Regions from separate parts of the Pseudomonas sp. A-B-19 genome, predicted to be linked through region 2. Evidence: riboswitches for the same ligand, from Rfam matches in the RefSeq annotation. Region 2 holds a riboswitch; the other holds the start of a gene.

Region 1 (10,231 bases), on a different contig from region 2:
CCGAATCGCAGGCTGCTGTTGTGCGTGAACAAGCGCAGGAGAATGCCGCGCCGGGCCATGAACTCATGCAACTCTTCGGCGCGCTCGGTGATCAGCCACTGGAACAGCGCACAACCTCCCTGGGGCTTGAAGCCGTATTGCTCCAGCAACGACACCAGGCGCGCGCTGGCCTCATCCGCGCGCACCTGTTGGCGCGCCTGCCCTGCCGTATCGCGCAGACAAGCCTGGCCCACTACCCGGGTCGCCCCGCTCACGACCCACGGCCCCACTTGTTCGGCCAGCAACTTGAGCAACTTGCGCTCGGCCAGCACAAAACCCAGGCGCACACCGGCCAGGCCGAAAAATTTGCCGAAGGAGCGCAAGACGATCAATCCGACTTGATGGGCAAACGGCGCCAGGCTCGATTGCGGCGTGTTATCCATGAACGCTTCGTCCACCACCAGCCAGCCACCGCGCTGGGCCAGTCGCGTGTGCCAGTCGAGCAGGCGACTGGGCGTCAGGTTCAGGCCCGTAGGGTTATTCGGATTGACCACCACCAGCACATCGAAACTGTCGATAAAGAAGTCGACTTCGTGCTCCAGCACTTCGCGCACGATGTAGCCGTTACGACGCCACGCTTCAGCGTGCTCGGCATAACACGGCGACAGCACGCCGACCTTGCCGGCCCGACGTAGTCGCGGCAGCAGCTGGATTGCCATTTGCGAACCGGCCACCGGCAATGCCTGCAAGGTGCCGTAGTAATCACAGGCGGCTTGCTCCAGACCATCGTCCGCTTCCGGTAAACGGGCCCAGGCCCGCAGCGGAATATCCGGCACCGGGAACGGCCAGGGCGCAAGGCCGGTGGACAGGTCCAGCCAGTCGGCTTCATCTATGCCGTATTCGAGCGCAGCCTTGCGCAATCGCCCACCGTGTTCAAGCATAAAATTCGGCCCCCAGGCAGAGAATCAGCAGCCATAACCATACCCCGCGCTGGACCAGTTGCCAGCCCCGGTCAATGGAGTCGGCATCCGCCGGCACGCCTTCGCCCAACTGCGGACGCTGATGCAGTTCGCCGTGATAAATCGCCGCCCCGCCCAATTCGACGCCAAGGGCACCCGCCCCTGCCGCCATCACCGGGCCGGCGTTCGGGCTGTCCCAGGTCGGGCCCTGGGTGCGCCAGCATTTCAACGCCAGCCGGGTTTTGCCCAGCAGCGCGTAAGTCAGTGCCACCAGACGCGCAGGTATGTAATTGAGCACGTCGTCGACCTTTGCCGCCGCCCAGCCGAACCGTTCGAAGCGTTCATTGCGATAACCCCACATCGCATCCAGCGTATTGCTCAGGCGGTAGAGCACCACGCCCGGCGCGCCCGCCACGGCAAACCAGAACAATGCGGCGAACACCGCGTCGCTGCCGTTCTCCAGCACCGACTCGGTGGCGGCACGGGCGACTTCGGTTTCATCCAGATCACTGGTTTTACGGCTGACCAGATAACTCACGCGTTTGCGTGCCTCATCAAGATCACCGCCGCGCAAGGCCCTGGCCACAGGCGCGACGTGCTCACCGAGGCTGCGCATGCCGAGGGCGCAATAGAGCGCGAGAATCTCGATGATCCAGCCGACATAAGGCGCCCAGGAGAATGCCGTGACCAACAGCGTCAACGGCAACACGGCGATTACCCACGCGGTGACGCCATGACTGCGCCAGCCGCGACCGCCGCCGTTGAAGCGTTGCTCGATGCGCTCGGCAAAACTGCCGAACGCCACCAGCGGATGCCAGCGTTTGGGTTCGCCCAGCAGCGCATCCAGCGCAACCGCGGCGACACTCAACAACGCCACACTCATTGACTCACTCCCCAATAGTTTTCATACAGCAATTCATGTAGCGGACGCGCCTGCGCCCAGCCTTCGAGTACCAGCATCGGCGCCGGGTAGAACGCCTTCACCGGTCCCAGGCACAGCACGGCCAGCGGCTTGGCACCGGGCGGCAGCTTCAACAAATCGGCCAAGGCTTGCGGTTCGAACAGCGACACCCAGCCCATGCCCAACCCTTCGGCCCGAGACGCCAGCCACAGGTTCTGGATCGCACAGGACAGCGAGGCCATGTCCATTTCCGGCAAGGTGCGGCGGCCGAAGATATGCTGCTCGCGGTCGTCCATCAGTGCGGCGACCAGTACCTCGGCGCAATCGTTGATGCCTTCGACCTTGAGCTTCATGAACTCATCGCTGCGCTCGCCGAGGGCTTCGGCGGTGCGCACGCGCTCTTCTTCCACCAGGGCCTGGATTTGTCCGCGCAAGGCGCGATCACTGATGCGGATGAAGCGCCAGGGCTGCATCAGGCCGACACTGGGGGCCTGGTGTGCGGCCTCGAGCAGGCGCCGCAGCAATTCGGGCGCGACCGTGCCGCCGCTGAAGTGGCGCATGTCGCGGCGTTCGGCGATGGCGCGATAGACCGCTGCGCGTTCGGCTTCAGAGAATGCGTTGTTCGTCATGGCCTCTTCGCTGGCAAGCCAGCGCCTACAGGGGCTGGCTGATCCATTGTTGGAGCTGGCTTGTCGGATCGCCGCATCGCAGCGAAGGCGGCTTCAAGGTCAGGCGCAAACAGCGCGGCAATCGCCGAAGGGTTCGACGGAAAATAAAAGTGCACATAAGAAGCGGTCATCCGCCCTTCGCGGTAGACCGCCTCCGCTCCGCGCCCGCCATTCGGACTCAAGCCACGAGCAATCGGCGCCAGCTCTGTGGTGGTCAACGAATGGTGATAGGTGTGCCCGCGCAGCGAACCTTCCGGCAATTCCACAGCCTGCAGCGCCAGCGCTGCCAGACGCTTTTGCATGACCGCATCACCGGCCAGCAAGCCAACCAACTCAGCGCGAGTACCCTCGACATCGGTCAGGGAATCGAGCAGATACAGCATGCCGCCACACTCGGCGAGCAACGGTTTGCCTGCCCGGTGGTGCGCGCGGATCGCATCGAGCATCGCAGTGTTTTGCGCCAGCGCGACATGGTGCAACTCCGGGTAACCACCCGGCAGATACAGGCTGTCGGCCTCCGGCAATGCACGGTCGCGGATCGGCGAGAAGAACGACAATTCGGCGCCCATCGCCCGCAGCAAATCCAGGCTCGCGCCGTAGGTGAACGCAAAGGCTTCATCACGGGCGACGGCAATGCGCACACCGGCCAGCAGCGGTTCGGCCGCGATGACATCAGGGGCGGCGAATTCGACTGCCGGCGGCAGCGCGACCTCACAACTGCTGGCCAGGGCATCGGCTGCCGCATCGAGGCGCAGGTCGAGATCATTCAGCTCACTGGCCTGCACCAGCCCCAGGTGCCGGCTCGGCAGTTCGATCCCGGTTTCCCGGGACAGCGCGCCGTACCAGCGCAAACCTTCAGTCAGGCTTCCTTCGAGCAGTTGCGCGTGGCGCAGCGTGCCGACGCGGTTGGCCAGCACGCCGGCGAACGGCAAGTCCGGCTGATAACGCGCCAGCCCCAGAGCCAATGCGCCGAAGGTCTGGGCCATGGCGGTGCCATCGATCACACCCAGCACCGGCACACCGAAATGCCGCGCCAGATCGGCGCTCGACGGCGTTCCGTCGAACAGCCCCATGACACCTTCGATCAGGATCAGGTCGGCTTCAGCGGCGGCTTCCCACAGCAGCCGGCGACTCTCTTGCTCACCAACCATCCACATGTCCAGTTGATACACCGGCGCACCGCTGGCGCGCTCGAGGATCATCGGATCGAGAAAGTCGGGGCCACACTTGAACACGCGAACCTTGCGCCCCTGATTGCGATGCAATCGGGCCAGCGCCGCGGTGACGGTGGTCTTGCCCTGGCCGGAAGCCGGCGCGGCAATCAGTACCGCCGGACAATGTCGAGGCTGACTCACAATTCGACGCCTTTCTGCGCTCTGATCCCGGCCTGGAAGGCGTGTTTGATCATGCCCATTTCGGTGACGGTGTCAGCCATTTCGATCATTTCCGGCTTGGCGGCACGCCCGGTGACCACCACATGTTGCATCGGCGGCCGGGACTGCAAGTCGCTGAGCACCTGATCGAGATCGAGGTAGCCGTGCTTGAGGGCGATATTCAGCTCATCAAGCACCACCAGACCGATGGACGGGTCGCGCAGCAGTTGCCGGGACACCGCCCAGGCAGCTTCGGCGGCGGCGATGTCGCGCTGACGATCCTGGGTTTCCCAGGTAAAGCCTTCGCCCATCACATGAAAACGCACCTGCTCGGGAAAGCGCCGGAAGAACAACTCTTCGCCCGTGCTGTTGCGGCCCTTGATGAACTGCACCACGCCGCATTGCATGCCGTGCCCCATGGCGCGGGCAAGCATGCCGAAAGCCGAACTGCTCTTGCCCTTGCCGTTGCCGGTCAGCACCAGCAGCAGGCCACACTCGTTCGGGGAATTGGCGATGCGCTCGTCGATCACGGCTTTTTTGCGCTGCATGCGCGCCAGGTGGCGTTCGTCACGATCGGGGGTATCAGTCATGGGGGAGCTCTCCGTTGAGGCAGGAATAACGGCGGGCAGGCACAGCAATAGAAGGCAACAAGCCTGGCATCGCCCACCGTGATGCCGCTGGATGAATCAGGCCGGTCTCCGGGCTCATGAGTGGCCGCGGGGCCAGACTGTGCGCCTTCCCGTATCAAATCGACACAGTGGCATCACACACAGTTTTCACTCATTTACCGTTGCGGGGGCAGCGCCGGAATTGCGGACCTTCGACCAACAGAAGGACTCACTCACCGGCTTCCCTGTTTCACTCTGTCGACCCAAGCCACAGAGCACCTGAAACAAGCGGCGAAGGTTAGAGGGTTGGGGGTGGAGCGTCAATTAAAGCCGGGAGGCGATCGACCGATTGACTGTCATCAATCAATAAACTGACGTCAATCTTGTGCCACGATCCCAGCAGTGATATCAAAGAGCCACAACTTATCAACACAACAATAAGGGTGAGCCCATGCAAGGCATGATCATCAGCAATCCAAAGCTGGAATTCCTGCGCCCGGTGCTCGAGCGCTGGTTCGAATGCATCGACCGTTACAACGCCGTCCGCGGTGATGGCGACACGCCGTACTGGCACGACGAAAAAGCCAATCTCGGACTGCTGTCTGCCGCCGCCTGGATGGCCGAGATGGTCACGCTGCAACAGACACCAACCCGCAAACAGACCGAAGAAGGCGAGCGCAACAGCCGCGCCGACCTGTTCCTCGCCTCGCCCGAAACCCGCGCCTACATTCAGACCACCCAGCGCTGGCCACGGGTCAACAGCCTCAACCTGAGCCAGGCCCTGCTCGACATCGCCAGCGATGCCAAGCGCGTGAGCCACGCCAGCGACCTGAAACTCGGCTGCCTGTTCGTCGCCCCGCAAAAAGCCCAGCAAGGCGCCACGCCGGAAGAACTCCAGGACATGGTCGACGACCTGCAAAAGGAACACACCTGCGCGGTCGCCTGGTATTTCCCATACGCCTATCGCAAATTGCGCAACGAAGCCGGCAACTATCACCCCGGCATTGCAGTGCTGTTCAAGGAAGCTCGCGGCTGAGGCGTTGAACCGGACTTGGTGGGAGCGAGCCTGTGGCGAGGGGGCTCGCTCCTACAGGATTCAACACTCAGCGCTTGCGGCAGAGCGTCAACCCATCCCCGATCGGCAACAACGAAAGATCTACCCGCATATCGTTTTTCAACGCCCGGTTGAGCACCTGGATCGCCCGGGTGTCCGCGCTCTCGGGACTGGTCTCCAGCACGCGCCCGCTCCACAGGGTGTTATCGAACACCGCCAGCCCGCCGACCCGCAGCAATCCCAGTGCGTGTTCCAGATAATTCGGGTAGTTGGCCTTGTCGGCATCGATGAACACCAGGTCGTACTGCCCGCCCTGCCCTTGTCGCTCAAGCTCTGCGAGGGTTTCCAGCGCCGGGGCCAGGCGCAGGTCAATCCGTCCGGCAAGCCCCGCCTCCTGCCAGTACCGTCGTGCGATGGCGTTGTAGTCGCCGGGGATATCACAGCAAATCAGCAAGCCGTCAGCCGGTAATGCCGACGCCATGCACAGGGCGCTGTAACCGGTGAAAGTGCCGACTTCGAGCAAGCGCCTGGCCCCCGTCAGTTTCACCAGCAAAGCGAGAAACTGCCCCTGCTCCGGCGCCACCTGCCAACGTGCCATCGGCAGCGCCTGGGTCTCATCGCGCAAGCGCTTGAGCAGTGGCGTTTCGCGCAGGGAGACATCGAGCAGGTATTGGTACAGGGCGTCGTCGAGATTAAGCGTGCGAGCAGTCATGACCACCGCCTCCGGACGTTACGGGTTGCGCGCCAGATGTTCAGGCTGCAGAACACGCTTGGCGCTCAGATAAGCCTTTTGCCAATAAGCCTTGGACAAGCTGTCGAGCTTCACGGTGCCGCCGGTGGCCGGCGCGTGGACGAAGCGCCCTTCTCCCACGTAGATGCCGGCATGGCTGACCTGGGAACCGCCATTGGTGGCGAAGAAAATCAGGTCACCGGTTTGCAGACCTTCCTTGCCCACATTCGCCGCTTGCATGGAGATCATTTCACGAGTGGTGCGCGGCAGGGAAATACCGGCGACATCGCGGTACACATAACCGATCAGGCCGCTGCAATCAAATCCGGAATCCGGCGTATTACCACCCCAACGATAAGGCGTGCCCACCAGGCCAAGCGCGCGAAACAGCACGTCTTGTGCCTCGGGCGAAAAAGCTTCTGAGGATCCGAATACGACGGGAGCGCGAACCACCTGCGCGGGTGGCGGTGTGCGGCTGGCGCAGGCACTGAGCAGCGCTGCGAAGCACATGATTGCGAGGCGGGCCGACATCGTCATAAGCAGAGCATCCTGATCTGGCTGCGGCTTTTTCTGCGGGGAGCGCAGAAAAGAAAACCGCCTGCGTTGGACGCAGGCGGTTTGCCATCATTTGTAGATCAAGATTCTAGCGGGTATACGACAAACTTCAAGTAAGACTTTAAGTTCGCCCTACAAACTGTCCGTTTATTTACGTGCAGTGACGATTGGCGACGCGTTAGGTGCCATCGCCAGGGCGCGCTTGGCTTCGATGAAGGTCTTGTTCCAGTAACTGTCGCCCAGACTATCGATGCGCACCCCACCGCTGCGGCGGCTGCTGGAGTGGATGAACTGGTTGTCACCCAGGTAGATCCCGGCGTGACTGACACGGCCACGACGGCCATTGGTTGCGAAGAACAGCAGGTCGCCCGGCTCAAGCTTGCTGCGCGAGACCAGCGGAGCGTCCACGTTGATCATTTCGCGGGTGGAGCGTGGCAGGTTCATGCCCGCCTCTTCGCGAAACAGGTAACCGATGAAACCGCTGCAATCGAAGCCGGCTTCAGAAGTACCGCCGAAACGGTAACGGGTACCGATCAGGGACATGCCACGTTCGAGGATGCTGTCGGCCAGGACCGGAAGCTGGTAGGACTTGCCGCCAGCGAAGTCGGCCAGTTCTTTTTCGGTTGCAAGCTCTTCCTGATAAAGAGCGGAAGACTGGGCAGTTGCAGAATTCTTGACCTGCTGTTGTTGCTCTTGCTGGGACACCGGAGTGTGGGCAGCGCAACCGAACAACAGGGTAACGAGTGCGAGAGGCACGAGGGGTGCGAAGCGGTTTAGCATGGGCACGACCGTGGCTGATAGTTGTAAAGAAGCCGAGACTATGCCCTCTATCATCCTGATTTGCAAATTCAATCGATCTTTTTGTGACTTATCCGTTTCTCGTTTACATCTAAGCGCTTAAGCCCATTTTAAACATACGCGCAGCCTGCAACCGGGCAGGAAAGCGGGATTTCTGGCGCCTGAAATTCGCCGAACAGGCTAGAAGCCCCGGATTCAGCGGGTTTACCAGCCGAGGGTTTCTTTCAAGAAGGGGATTGTCAGCTTGCGCTGAGCCTGGAGGGAGGCCTGATCGAGACGCTCGAGCAGCTCGAACAGCGCACTCATGCTGCGGGTACCGCGAGTCAAAATGAAATGCCCGACTTCGTCGGTCAGGTGCAGGCCACGACGGGATGCGCGCAATTGCAGGGCGCGCAGTTTGTCCTCATCGGAAAGCGGTCGCATCTGGAAGATCAGGGCCAGGGTCAGGCGCGACTTGAGATCCGCCAGCTTCACCGGCAACTCACGGGGGGATGTCGACGCGGCAATCAGCAAGCGTCGGCCGCTGTCGCGCAAGCGATTGAACAGATGGAACAGCGCCTCTTCCCAGTCCGCCTTGCCGGCAACCGCCTGCAGGTCATCGAGACAGACCAGTTCGTACTGTTCAAGGTTGTCGAGAATTTCAATACCGCGATCGAGCAGCTCGGCCAGCGGCAGATAGACCGCAGGCTCCCCCAATTGCTCGAAGCGCAGGCAGGCGGCCTGCAACAGATGCGTACGCCCTACCCCATCCTTGCCCCAAAGGTATATCAGGCTCTCGGTCCAGCCGGCGTCGGCTTCGCACAGCCGCTCGACATAGCCGAGTGCAGCGGCATTGGCGCCTGGGTAGTAATTGATAAAGGTGGCGTCGTCACGCAGACGCACACCTAGGGGCAGCTGAATCGGTTTCATCCTGACTGAACAGTTCCAAAGGAACCGTTAGTGGCCTCTGTGTAAAGTTTGCGAAGTTTATACCCGTGAGCCGGGCCGCACAATGCGACAGACCACAAGCAAAATCAAAGGTTTGCGTTAATGCACTGGTTTTATGACAGTTTCTTTGGCGGTGCATGTGACAGTCGCGCGATGCAAGCAGGCTGACCCGCCATGAACCGGGTCAACTCGCCATCACCCATCGACACCCCTTACCGCTCCGGCTCGTCGATACTCCCGTAGATTTCAGAATCCTTATATAAATCACGTACATGACGCACCAGCACCATGATCACCGCCGCGACCGGCAATGCCAGTAGTACACCGGTAAAGCCAAACAGCTCCCCACCGGCCAGAATCGAGAAAATCACCGCCACCGGGTGCAGGCCAATCCGGTCACCCACCAGCAACGGCGTCAGCACCATACCCTCCAGCGCCTGGCCGACCATGAACACCGCGACAATACCGAGCATCGGGTAAAGATCACCACCGAACTGGAACAACCCCGCAAGCAGCGCCGCGCCAATGCCGATGATAAAACCCATGTACGGCACGATCGCCGCCAGACCGGCAATCAGGCCAATCAACAAACCCAGTTCCAGCCCGACCAGCATCAGGCCCGCTGCGTAGATCACACCCAAGGCCACCATCACCAGCAACTGTCCGCGAACGAAGGCTCCGAGCACTTCGTGGCATTCACCCGCCAGGGCTACCGCGCGCGCTTCACGATCACGGGGCAGCAGGCTGCGGATCCTGGACATCATCAAGTCCCAATCGCGCAACAGATAGAAGCTCACCACAGGGATCAGCACCAGATTCGCCAACCAGCCAATCAACGCCAGCCCCGAGGCGGTGGCATGGCTCAACACGACACCGACAATATCGGTGGTCTGACTCATATGCTCGCTGATGGCGGCCTTCAGCCTGTCGAACTTCCAGAAACCTTCCGACAGGCCGAATTTCGATTGCACCCAGGGCAACGCCGTGTGCTGCAGCCAGTCGAGCATCTGCGGGGCCAACTCATACAAACGAAACAACTGCCTGGCGAGCAACGGCACCAAGACCAACAGCAGCGCGGTGAAGATCAATGTAAACAGGGTAAACACGGCCACGACACCCAAGGTTCGAGACAGGCCTGCCTTCTCCAGCCGATCCACCAGCGGGTCGAACAGGTAGGCCAACAGCAGCGCCACCAGGAACGGCGTCAGGATCGGATGCAACAACCAGACAAACGCACACAGCAGGACCACCCCACCGAGCCAGAACCAACGCCGCGTATCGGCCATGAACCACTCCATTGTTTCTATATAAAGAAAGAAAAACTACCAGCGAAAACGCAGCTGCGGTGTCGGGGCTGGCGCTGGGGCAGGCACCGCACCCCCGGCGGCAGGTTGAACCGGCACCGCCGGGGCCGGCGCCTGACCCGCCGGCGTTTCCTGCAGCCTTGCCAGCGACAGTTGTGCACGCAGTTGATCGGCGCTGCCATTGACCCTATAGACAATCCGATCGCCGTCGACACTTTGCACACGCCCGCCAAATGGCTCCAGCAAGCGCCCAAGGGACGCGTAGTGCTCAAGATTCATGCCTTGCACCTCCAGCAATTGCTCACTCGAAGCCCCGGCCTTGGCAACAAACCGCGGCGCCAGGCGCTCGTTGACCGCCAGCATCACCGCATCGGC
Region 2 (10,231 bases):
GGCCTGGCAGCAAAAGGGCTTCTATTCGGTGCTCGATGCCCGGGGCAGCCAGGCCGCACTGATGGCGCGGATGCTGGAACTGGGCCACAAAACCCCATTGCAGCCCAACGCCAGGCTGCCGGAAGACATCGTCCTGGGCCTGAACCGGGAAAACATGTGTGCCATGCCCGGCGAGTTCGACGGCTACTCCGCCAAGCATCCGAAGGAGGGTATGCCGCTGGCAGTGACCGGCCTGACCGACCAGCAGTACCAGACGCTACAACGCTGGCTGGTGGCAGGCGCGCCGATCGATCAGCAGGCGCTGGCGCCCAGCGCCAAGGAAGCCTTGGAGGTGGTGCAATGGGAAAACCTGCTCAACTCCCCGGGCGCCCGGGAAAGCCTGGTGGGGCGCTGGCTGTACGAGCACTGGTTCCTCGCCCATCTCTACTTCAAGGATGGCGAGCCCGGGCATTTCTTCCAGTGGGTGCGTTCGCGCACCCCGACCGGCCAGCCGATCGACCTGATCAACACCCGTCGCCCGAACGATGATCCGGGCACGCAGTTTTACTATCGCTTGTGGCCGGTGCAGGGCGTGATCGTGCACAAGACCCACATCACCTATCCGTTGAGTGCGCCGAAGCTGGCGCGGGTCAAGAGCCTGTTCTACAGCGGCAACTGGCAGGTCGATGCATTGCCGGGCTACGGGCCGCAGAGCCGGGCCAACCCGTTTGCCACCTTCGAAGCGATCCCGGCCCAGGCGCGCTATCAGTTCATGCTCGATAACGCCGAGTACTTTGTACGCACGTTTATCCGCGGCCCGGTGTGCCGCGGGCAGATCGCCACCGACGTGATCCGCGATAATTTCTGGGCACTGTTCCAGGCGCCCGAGCACGATCTCTATGTCACCGATCCGAACTATCGCGGGCAGGCCACGCCGTTGCTGGCGATGCCGGGGCAGAACGACGACGTCGGAAGTGTCCTCAGCCTGTGGCATGACTATCGCGACAAACGTAATGAATACGAAGCCTTGCGCCGGGACAGCTACGCTGACCTGCCTGCGCCAAGCTGGTCGACCCTGTGGGCGGGCAATGACAATGCGTTGCTGAGCATTTTCCGCCATTTCGACAGTGCTTCGGTGACCAAAGGCCTGATCGGCGATGTGCCGCAAACGATGTGGCTGTTCGACTATCCGCTGCTGGAGCGCACCTATTATCAACTGGCAGTGAACTTCGATGTATTCGGCAACGTATCCCACCAGGCCCAGACGCGGCTGTATTTCGACCTGATCCGCAACGGTGCCGAGCAGAATTTCCTGCGCCTGATGCCTGCCGATTCCCGGGAAGGCTACCTCGACGACTGGTATCAGAACAGTGGCAAATTCAAGATGTGGCTGGACTATGAGTCCATCGACGATGACAAACCGACTGCGCTGAGTCTTGATTCGCAGGATCCCAAGCGGGACTTCGCCCGGCAATTGCTGGCCCGCTACGGCGACCTCAATGCCCGCCCCGACCCGATCAACCGCTGCGACGGCGCCTACTGCTCGCGGCCGAACATCGATCCGGACCTGCAAAGTGCCGAACAGACGCTAAGCCGCCTGACTTCGCGTCCGGCGGCCGGGTTGAAAGTGATTGATCAACTGCCGGAAGCGACCCTGCTGCGCATCGAAACCGGCAGCGGCAAGCGTGAGGTCTACAGCCTGCTGCGCAACCGTGCCCACAGCAACGTAGCGTTCCTGCTCGGTGAGTCGCTGCGCTATCAGCCGGGGCTCGACACCCTGACGATTTTCCCGGGTGTGCTCAGCAGCTATCCAAACTTCATGTTCAACATCCCGGCCGGGCAAGTGCCGGCGTTCGTGGATGCGATGGAAAGCGCCAAGGATACCGACAGCTTCGAGAAAATCGTCGAACGTTGGGGAATACGCCGCAGTCATCCGCAATTCTGGGCTTATTTCCATGACCTGAGCCGCTACATCCACGAAACCGATCCGGTGGAAGAAGGCGTGCTGGACATGAACCGCTACGAGAACCTGTGACCATACCACCCTGTAGGAGCTGGCTTGCCAGCAAGAGGCCACGACATTCAACACAAATGTCGACTGATCTGGCGCCTTCGCTGGCAAGCCAGCTCCTACAGGGCATCGAAGAATCTTTCCTGACAAAAATACTAGGACTTTGTCCGGCGCGTTGATTGGCGTAAACTGCGCTCAAGCCTGCGAGGAGTTTCCATGACCGCTATTACCATCACTGACGCCGCCCACGATTATCTGGCTGATCTGCTGTCCAAGCAGAACACCCCGGGCATCGGCATTCGCATCTTCATCACCCAGCCTGGCACCCAGTACGCCGAAACCTGCATTGCCTACTGCAAGCCGGGCGAAGAAAAACCCGAAGACACCGCGCTGGGGCTCAAAAGCTTCACCGCGTACATCGACCACTTCAGCGAAGCTTTCCTGGACGACGCGGTTGTCGACTACGCCACCGACCGCATGGGCGGTCAGCTGACCATCAAGGCACCAAACGCCAAAGTACCGATGGTCAACGCCGACAGTCCAGTCAACGAGCGCATCAACTATTACCTGCAAACCGAGATCAACCCGGGGCTGGCCAGCCACGGCGGTCAGGTCAGCCTGATCGACGTGGTCGAAGATGGCATCGCCGTCCTGCAGTTCGGCGGTGGTTGCCAGGGCTGCGGCCAGGCTGATGTGACGCTGAAGGAAGGCATCGAACGCACCTTGCTCGAGCGCATTCCCGAGCTCAAGGGCGTTCGCGACGTGACCGACCACACGCAGAAAGAAAACGCCTACTACTAAGGCGTTCGCTGCGAAACGAAAAAACGGCGCTGTGGCGAGGGAGCTTGCTCCCGCTTGATGGCATAGCCATCACAAAATCAGTCAATGCATTTTCCCGTGATGAATGCGTTGGCTGATATTGGGACCGCTTCGCGGTCCAGCGGGAGCAAGCTCCCTCGCCACAGTTGCTTCAGGGCCTGTAGAGATGCGCATGCCCAGCGCGATACAACGATGACTCACTGAAGTGGTCACTGCCCAGCACCCGACCCACCAGAATCAACGCCGTACGGCGAAAGCCCTTGGCTTCAACCTTCCCGGCAATATCCTCGAGCGTGCCCACCACCCAGTCCTGATCCGGCCAGCTCGCGCGGTGCACCACCGCAATCGGGCAATCGGCGCCGTAATGGGGCAGCAGTTCCTCAACGATCTTCGCCAGGTGATTGACCCCTAAATGAATCGCCATGGTCGCGCCGTGTTGCGCCAGGCTGGAAAATTCCTCTCCCGGCGGCATGGCGGTTTTGTCGGCGTAGCGAGTCAGGATCACGCTCTGCGAAATGTCCGGCAGGGTCAGCTCCGCGCCCAAGAGCGCCGCGCAAGCGGCTGTGGCGGTCACGCCTGGGACGATTTCGAACGCAATGTCCAGTTCACGCAGATAGCGAATCTGCTCGCCAATTGCACCATAAAGACTCGGATCGCCGGAGTGCACTCGGGCAACATCCTGACCGTTGGCGTGGGCGGTCCTGATCAGGTCGATGATCTGTTCCAGGTGCAGTTCGGCGCTATTGACCACCTGTTCGGCACAGTGACCCTCCAGTACGGCAGCAGGCACCAGGGAGCCGGCATAAATGATCACCGGGCAGCTGCGAATCAGCCGCTGGCCCTTGACGGTAATCAGTTCGGGGTCGCCGGGACCTGCGCCAATGAAGTAGACGGTCATGGTCGGTTCCTGTAGGGAAATAGAGGCTGAACAGGGCTTCAGATGAAGAATGTTCATGATTAAAGGCGGGGATTATCGGTTTTTTACGCAGCGCCAGCCAATGCCAGGGTCGCCTGCGCGTATTTTTGCCGCGGAATCAACAGTTTTGCCGGGGCCTGGGCCAGTTGTTCCGCCAGGGCCAGGGCGGCGCTTTCCGCCACGCCGTAGCAGCCGGTGCGTTCAAACGCTATTTGCGATTGATGGCTGAGTTGCGGTTCATAAGCGGCCAGTTGTTCACTGCTGAAATACATCAATTCCAGGCCAAGCTGCTGAGCCAGTTCGATCAGCGCAGGTTCGTCACGCTTGGAGTCGATGCTGGCCAGGGCCTTGATTTCATGACGAGCAATCTGGTGCGCCTCCAGTGCCTGGTCGAGCAGCGCCAGCAACGTGCTGACGGGGCAGCCCCGTTGGCAGCCCAGGCCGACCGCCAGGGTCGGCGCTGTGCTGACGTCAGTCATGCGTGGTATTGGCCATCGCTTTTGCGACGGAACAACCAGGCGCTGATCAGGCCCAGGGCCAGCCAGAACACCACGTTGGTCAGCTGCGAAGCGATTTTGAATTGGGTTTCCAGCACCTCTGGAGCGAGCATCGAATGCACTTGCGGTTGCGGTGCGCCAATCACATGGGGAACGGCAAGGATTGCCACGCCGAGGACTTTCATCAGCCAGTGACGGCTGAATACGATCAGGGCGATACCGACGGCAGTGGAGGCGGCCGTGCCGATCCACCACAGTTGCCGTTGTGCCAGATCGGCGGCGGCAGTGCCGGGCAATTCCGGTGGCAGGCCGAGCGTCGGCGCGAGCACGAACGTCGCATAACCGGCCAGGCCCCAGAGCAGGCCCTGGGAGGTTTTGGTCGGCGCACGCAAGGTATACAGGCCGGCCAGCATCAGGGCGAAACCGACCGCTACCACCAGATTGCCGCCGGTGGTCGACAGCACGCGTTGCCAGCCGTCTTCCGGCTCCCAGGCTTCGCCATCGTGAGTGTGGGCGGCCATCGCACCGTCGGCGTGCTCATGCATTTCAACCGCGGCCGGTTCGGCTTTTTCGTAGGTCTCGGCCTGCAATATCAGCGGAGCGACCCAGAAGCTTTGCAGCAGGGTCAGCAGCAGGGCGGCCAGCAGCCCGGTGAAACCTGCGGTTTGCGCAATACGCTTGATCATGTCGACAGCTCTCAATGGCACGGGAACGCGGAGCTGTGACGGGTATCGTGGGCCGCGTTGTGCACCGCTTCGATGTGCGAGAAACCGGCGAAATACACAAGGCTCGCACCCAGGATCGACGCGAAGACGGCGGCGGTCAGACGTTGGGTCAGGGTTGTGGTGGTGCTCGCGGATGTGTGTTCGGCGCTGCTGATGATCGACATGGCGTATCCCTCTGGTCTGTCAGCGGGGAATAAGAGCGCATGCAAACCTCCGCAGGACCAGGCGCGCAGAGGTTCAAACAGCGCCCGCCCACCGCGGGTTTGTTGGTTCGGTGACCGTATTGGTCACTTTGTGTTGCGGGCCGGTCTCCGGGCTCACGAGGGGCGCAGGCGTTCGCCTGATCCTGCAAGCGCCACCTTCCCATGCCGTAGTGGCACAGTGGATCTGACGCTTCGCTCGCTTACCGTTGCGGGGGCAGCACCGGACTGACATGGCTTTAGAGTAAAGCACATGATTCACCGGTTTCCCGTTTCACCCTGTGAAGGGCACCCGTAACAAGGTGCGTAGGAGAGCATGGGCAGGGGTTGGGCGTCAATTGGCAAGGGTTCTCAACTCGGAACCGCGTCGCCTGAATCGCGAGCAAGCTCGCTCCCACATTGGAGCGCGATCCCCTGTGGGAGCGAGCTTGCTCGCGATGAGGCCAGTGAGGGCACCACAAGATATTGACCCACCCCAATACCATGCGTAGCCTTGCGCTTTCGAGGTTCTTCGGCGTTTGTCGAAGCTAAGAAGGGAACGCGGTCGATGCCGCGGCTGCCCCCGCAACTGTGAACGGTGATGTTCGTTGCCACGCCACTGCTGACTCAATCCATGAGGCCGGCGGGAAGGCGCAGCGAATGCCAGGCTCAAGGCCGGCGCACCGTCAGCCAGGAGACCTGCCTCGTTACAGATTCTCACCTTCAACCGGGCGGGGTGATCCGGTGGCGAACTCTTCAGGCACGCGCGCGCGTGTTGCCGGTTGTCGTCCCGTATGCCCGCCACCTAAGCCATAGGGCATCCGATGAAAACACTGGCCAAACTACCCGTCACCATCGTCACCGGCTTTCTCGGCTCGGGTAAAACCACGCTGCTGCGCCACATGCTCGACAACGCCCAGGGTCGCCGCATCGCGGTGATCGTCAACGAATTTGGCGAGTTGGGTATCGACGGCGAAATCCTCAAGCAGTGCTCAATCGGTTGCACCGAAGAAGAAGCCAACGGCCGTGTCTATGAACTGGCCAACGGCTGCCTGTGCTGCACCGTCCAGGAAGAATTCTTTCCGGTGATGCGCGAACTGGTGGCCCGTCGCGGCGATCTGGACCACATTCTCATCGAAACCTCCGGCCTGGCCCTGCCCAAGCCGCTGGTGCAAGCCTTCCAGTGGCCGGAAATCCGCAGCGCCTGCACGGTGGATGCGGTAATCACCGTGGTCGACAGCCCGGCCGTCGCCGCCGGCACCTTCGCGGCCTTCCCGGATCAGGTCGACGCACAGCGCAAACTCGACCCGAATCTGGACCACGAATCGCCGCTGCACGAGCTGTTCGCCGACCAACTGGCCAGCGCCGACCTGGTGATCCTCAACAAAACCGACCTGATCAACCCGGCCGACCTGGCCCGTGTGCGCCTGGAAGTCTCCGAAGAGTTGCCGCCAGCGGTGAAAGTCGTCGAAGCCAGTAGCGGTCGCCTGCCGCTGGACGTGCTGATCGGCCTGGGTGCCGGCTCCGAAGAACACATCGACAGCCGGCATAGTCACCATGACCATCATCATGATGGCGACGACGATCACGATGACCACGATCACGACGCCTTCGATTCGATCTCCATCCAACTGCCGCAAGCCGACGAAAGCCTGCTGATGGACGCGCTGACCCAACTGGTGGTCCAGCACGGCATCTTGCGAGTCAAGGGTTTCGCGGCAGTCCCGAACAAGCCGATGCGCCTGCTGATCCAGGGCGTGGGCACGCGTTTCGACAAACACTTCGACCGCCAGTGGGGCGCCGAAGAAGCGCGCATCACCCGCCTGGTGCTGATCGGCCAGGAACTGGATGCCACGGTTCTCGAAGCGCAACTGCGCGCCGCGCTCAGCGTGTAAGCCATGCACCTGCTCAGGACCCAGCCCGGCGGTTTCGTGTCGGATGACAACATTGCCGACCTTGGACAAACCCCCGCCGAACTGGTGGTCCTGTGCAGCGGCGATTCCAGCCTGGCGCTGCTCGCCGAAGCGGCGCAGCAATTGCCCGACGATTACCCGAGCGTGCGCCTGGCCAACCCGATGCAGGTGCAGAACCATGCCTCGGTCGATTTGTACGTCGATGAAGTGCTGCGTCACGCCAAGGTGATCCTGATTTCGCTGCACGGTGGCATCGCCTATTGGCGTTACGGCATCGAACGCCTGGTCGAACTGTCCCAGCGCGGCGTGCAGGTGATTCTGGTGCCGGGCGATGATCGTCCGGACCCGGAGCTCAGTGACCTGAGCACCGTCGGCGCCGAGGATCGTGACCGGCTCTGGCAGTTTCTGCGTCAGGGTGGCATGGGTAACGCCCTGGACTTCTTCCGCTGCCTGGCCAACCGTTGGCTGGCCCGTGATTACACCTGGGGCGAGCCGCAAACCCTGCCGCGCACGGCGATTTACCATCCGCACCGACACTGCGCCGCACTGAGCGACTGGCAGGCCGACTGGCACGCGGGTCAACCGGTGGCGGCGGTGCTGTTTTACCGCTCGCATTTGCAGGCGGCGAACACCGCTTTCATTGATGTTTTTTGCCAGCGTTTACAGGCGGCGGGGTTGAATCCATTGCCGATTGCGCTGGCCAGCCTGAAAGAGCCAGCTTGCCTTTCCAGGGTCGAAGACTGGCTGGACGAGGCCAGCGTCTCGGTGATCCTGAACACCACCGGCTTCGCTCAGTCCAGCCCCGAAGCGCCGCACCTGCGCCCGTTTCGCCGCAACATTCCTGTGATCCAGGCGATTTGCGCCCAGGACAACGAACCGGGTTGGCGCGCCAGCGAACAGGGGCTTGGCCCTCGCGACCTGGCGATGCACATTGCCTTGCCGGAACTGGACGGGCGCATCATCAGCCGCCCGATCAGCTTCAAGGACCTGGCGTGGCGCAGTGAGCGCAGTCAGTCGGATGTGGTCTGCTACCGGGCCCAACCTGAGCGCATGGATTTCGTTGCCGAACTGGCGCGGCGCTGGGTCGATCTGGCGCGGGTGCCCAATGCACAGAAGCGCATTGCCTTGATTCTCGCCAATTATCCGACTCGCGACGGTCGCATCGGTAATGGCGTCGGCCTCGACACCCCGGCCGCCGCACTGAATATCCTGCGGGCGCTGCATGCCGAAGGTTATCCGCTGCCGGCCGGGTTGCCGGACAGTGGCACCGCGCTGATCCAGCAGCTGCTCGGCGGCGTCAGCAATGATCTGGACACGATCGACCAGCGTCCGTGCCAGCAAAGTCTGGCAATGGATGAGTATTTGAAGATGTTCGACGCGTTGCCCGAAGCGAACCGCGCAGCGGTGCTCGAACGTTGGGGCGCACCGGAAAACGATCCCATGTGCCGCAACGCACGGATGATGATCGCCGGCTTGCGATTTGGCCTGACCTTCGTCGGCATTCAGCCGGCGCGGGGTTATCAGGTCGACCCGAGCGCGGTGTATCACGACCCGGACCTGGTGCCGCCCCACGGTTACCTGGCATTTTACTTCTGGCTGCGCAACACCTACGGCGCCCACGGCGTGATCCACGTCGGCAAGCACGGCAACCTCGAATGGCTGCCGGGCAAAGGCGTGGGGCTCTCGGAAAATTGCTGGCCGGATGCACTGCTCGGGCCGCTGCCGAACATCTATCCATTCATCGTCAACGACCCGGGCGAGGGCGCCCAGGCCAAGCGGCGCACCCAGGCGGTGATCATCGATCACTTGATGCCCCCGCTGACCCGCGCCGAAACCTACGGCCCACTGCGCAACCTCGAACTGTTGGCCGACGAATATTACGACGCGCAATTGCTCGATCCACGCCGCGCCCGGGAGTTGCAGCGCGACATCCTGCAACTGGTGCGCGACTCGCACATCGACCGCGAACTGCAACTGGACGAGCAGCTCGACAGCGATGCCGATGCGGCGATCTGGTTGCCGCGACTCGACACCTATCTGTGCGACTTGAAAGAGTCGCAGATCCGCGATGGCCTGCATGTGTTCGGCGAATCGCCCACCGGGCGTTTGCGTATCGATACCTTGCTGGCGTTGTTGCGCATTCCACGGGGCGATGGCCGTGGTGCGCAGTCGAGTCTGCTGCGGGCGTTGGCCAAGGCCTTTGCGTTGGGCTTCGATCCGCTCGATTGTGCGCTGGCCGAACCGTGGACAGGGCCGCGCCCCGAGGCTCTTGAGAACATCAGCGACGAGACCTGGCGCTCGGCGGGCGATACCCGCGAACGCCTGGAGTTGTTCGCCGCGCAGTTGATTTCGGACGCGTTGAACAGCCCCCGTGGGAGCGAGCTTGCTCGCGATGGTGTGTCAGCCACATTGATGTCAACTGATACACCATCGCGAGCAAGCTCGCTCCTACAAGGGGTGGGCTGGTCTGAAGTGCAAGCCATCATCGACAACCTGCGCGAGGTGGTTGCCCCGCGCCTGGACGCCTGCGGCCCCGCAGAAATGCGCGGCTTGCTCGATGCCCTGAGCGGTCGCTTCGTCCCGGCCGGCCCGAGTGGCGCGCCGAGTCGTGGGCGTCTGGACGTGCTGCCCACCGGGCGCAACTTTTATTCGGTGGACGTGCGCAACCTGCCGACCACCACGGCGTGGCGCATCGGGTTCCAGTCGGCCAACCTGATTCTCGAACGGCACCTGCAAGACCACGGCGATCATTTGCGCCAGCTCGGTCTGTCGGTGTGGGGCACCGCGACCATGCGTACCGGCGGCGATGACATCGCCCAGGCGATGGCGCTGATGGGTGTGCGTCCGGTCTGGGCCACAGGCAGCCAGCGGGTCGATGACTTCGAGATTCTGCCGCTGAGTTTGCTTGACCGTCCGCGGGTGGATGTGACCTTGCGTGTGTCGGGGTTCTTCCGCGATGCCTTTGCCAATCTGATTCGCTTGTTCGACGCGGCGGTGCAAGCGGTGGCCGACCTCGATGAGCCGGACGACCTCAATCCACTGGCGGCCAAGGTGCGCGCCGAGCGTGCAGCCTTGCTGCAGACGGGGCTCGATGAAGACGCGGCGCGACGTCAGGCCGGCTGGCGGATTTTCGGGGCCAAACCCGGTGCCTACGGCGCAGGGGTGCAGGGCGCCATCGACGGTCGGCTGTGG

Evidence for each region. Region 2 has a riboswitch for cobalamin ahead of cobW (cobalamin biosynthesis protein CobW). Riboswitches for the same ligand answer to the same signal wherever they lie in the genome.
Region 1: linked by a shared signal. The riboswitch ahead of cobO (cob(I)yrinic acid a,c-diamide adenosyltransferase) and the one ahead of cobW (cobalamin biosynthesis protein CobW) in region 2 are both predicted to bind cobalamin.

What each region holds. Positions count from the first base shown of each region.
Region 1 covers NZ_JAGYGN010000001.1:345,630-355,860, forward strand. Annotated here, with positions in the region: gene cobD (threonine-phosphate decarboxylase CobD) at 1-920, opposite strand, end outside; gene cbiB (adenosylcobinamide-phosphate synthase CbiB) at 913-1,821, opposite strand; gene bluB (5,6-dimethylbenzimidazole synthase) at 1,818-2,468, opposite strand; gene KGA81_RS01490 (cobyrinate a,c-diamide synthase) at 2,465-3,862, opposite strand; gene cobO (cob(I)yrinic acid a,c-diamide adenosyltransferase) at 3,859-4,470, opposite strand; cobalamin riboswitch at 4,552-4,786, opposite strand; gene KGA81_RS01500 (hypothetical protein) at 4,940-5,524, shown strand; gene KGA81_RS01505 (class I SAM-dependent methyltransferase) at 5,592-6,254, opposite strand; gene KGA81_RS01510 (C40 family peptidase) at 6,273-6,809, opposite strand; gene KGA81_RS01515 (C40 family peptidase) at 6,975-7,607, opposite strand; gene hda (DnaA regulatory inactivator Hda) at 7,830-8,534, opposite strand; gene KGA81_RS01525 (AI-2E family transporter) at 8,765-9,838, opposite strand; gene KGA81_RS01530 (DUF2066 domain-containing protein) at 9,875-10,231, opposite strand, start outside.
Region 2 covers NZ_JAGYGN010000004.1:199,724-209,954, reverse strand. Annotated here, with positions in the region: gene KGA81_RS06525 (fatty acid cis/trans isomerase) at 1-2,014, shown strand, start outside; gene nfuA (Fe-S biogenesis protein NfuA) at 2,207-2,791, shown strand; gene cobM (precorrin-4 C(11)-methyltransferase) at 2,961-3,707, opposite strand; gene KGA81_RS06510 (cobalamin biosynthesis protein) at 3,791-4,204, opposite strand; gene KGA81_RS06505 (CbtA family protein) at 4,201-4,908, opposite strand; gene KGA81_RS06500 (CbtB domain-containing protein) at 4,920-5,111, opposite strand; cobalamin riboswitch at 5,232-5,458, opposite strand; cobalamin riboswitch at 5,635-5,848, shown strand; gene cobW (cobalamin biosynthesis protein CobW) at 5,951-7,021, shown strand; gene cobN (cobaltochelatase subunit CobN) at 7,025-10,231, shown strand, end outside.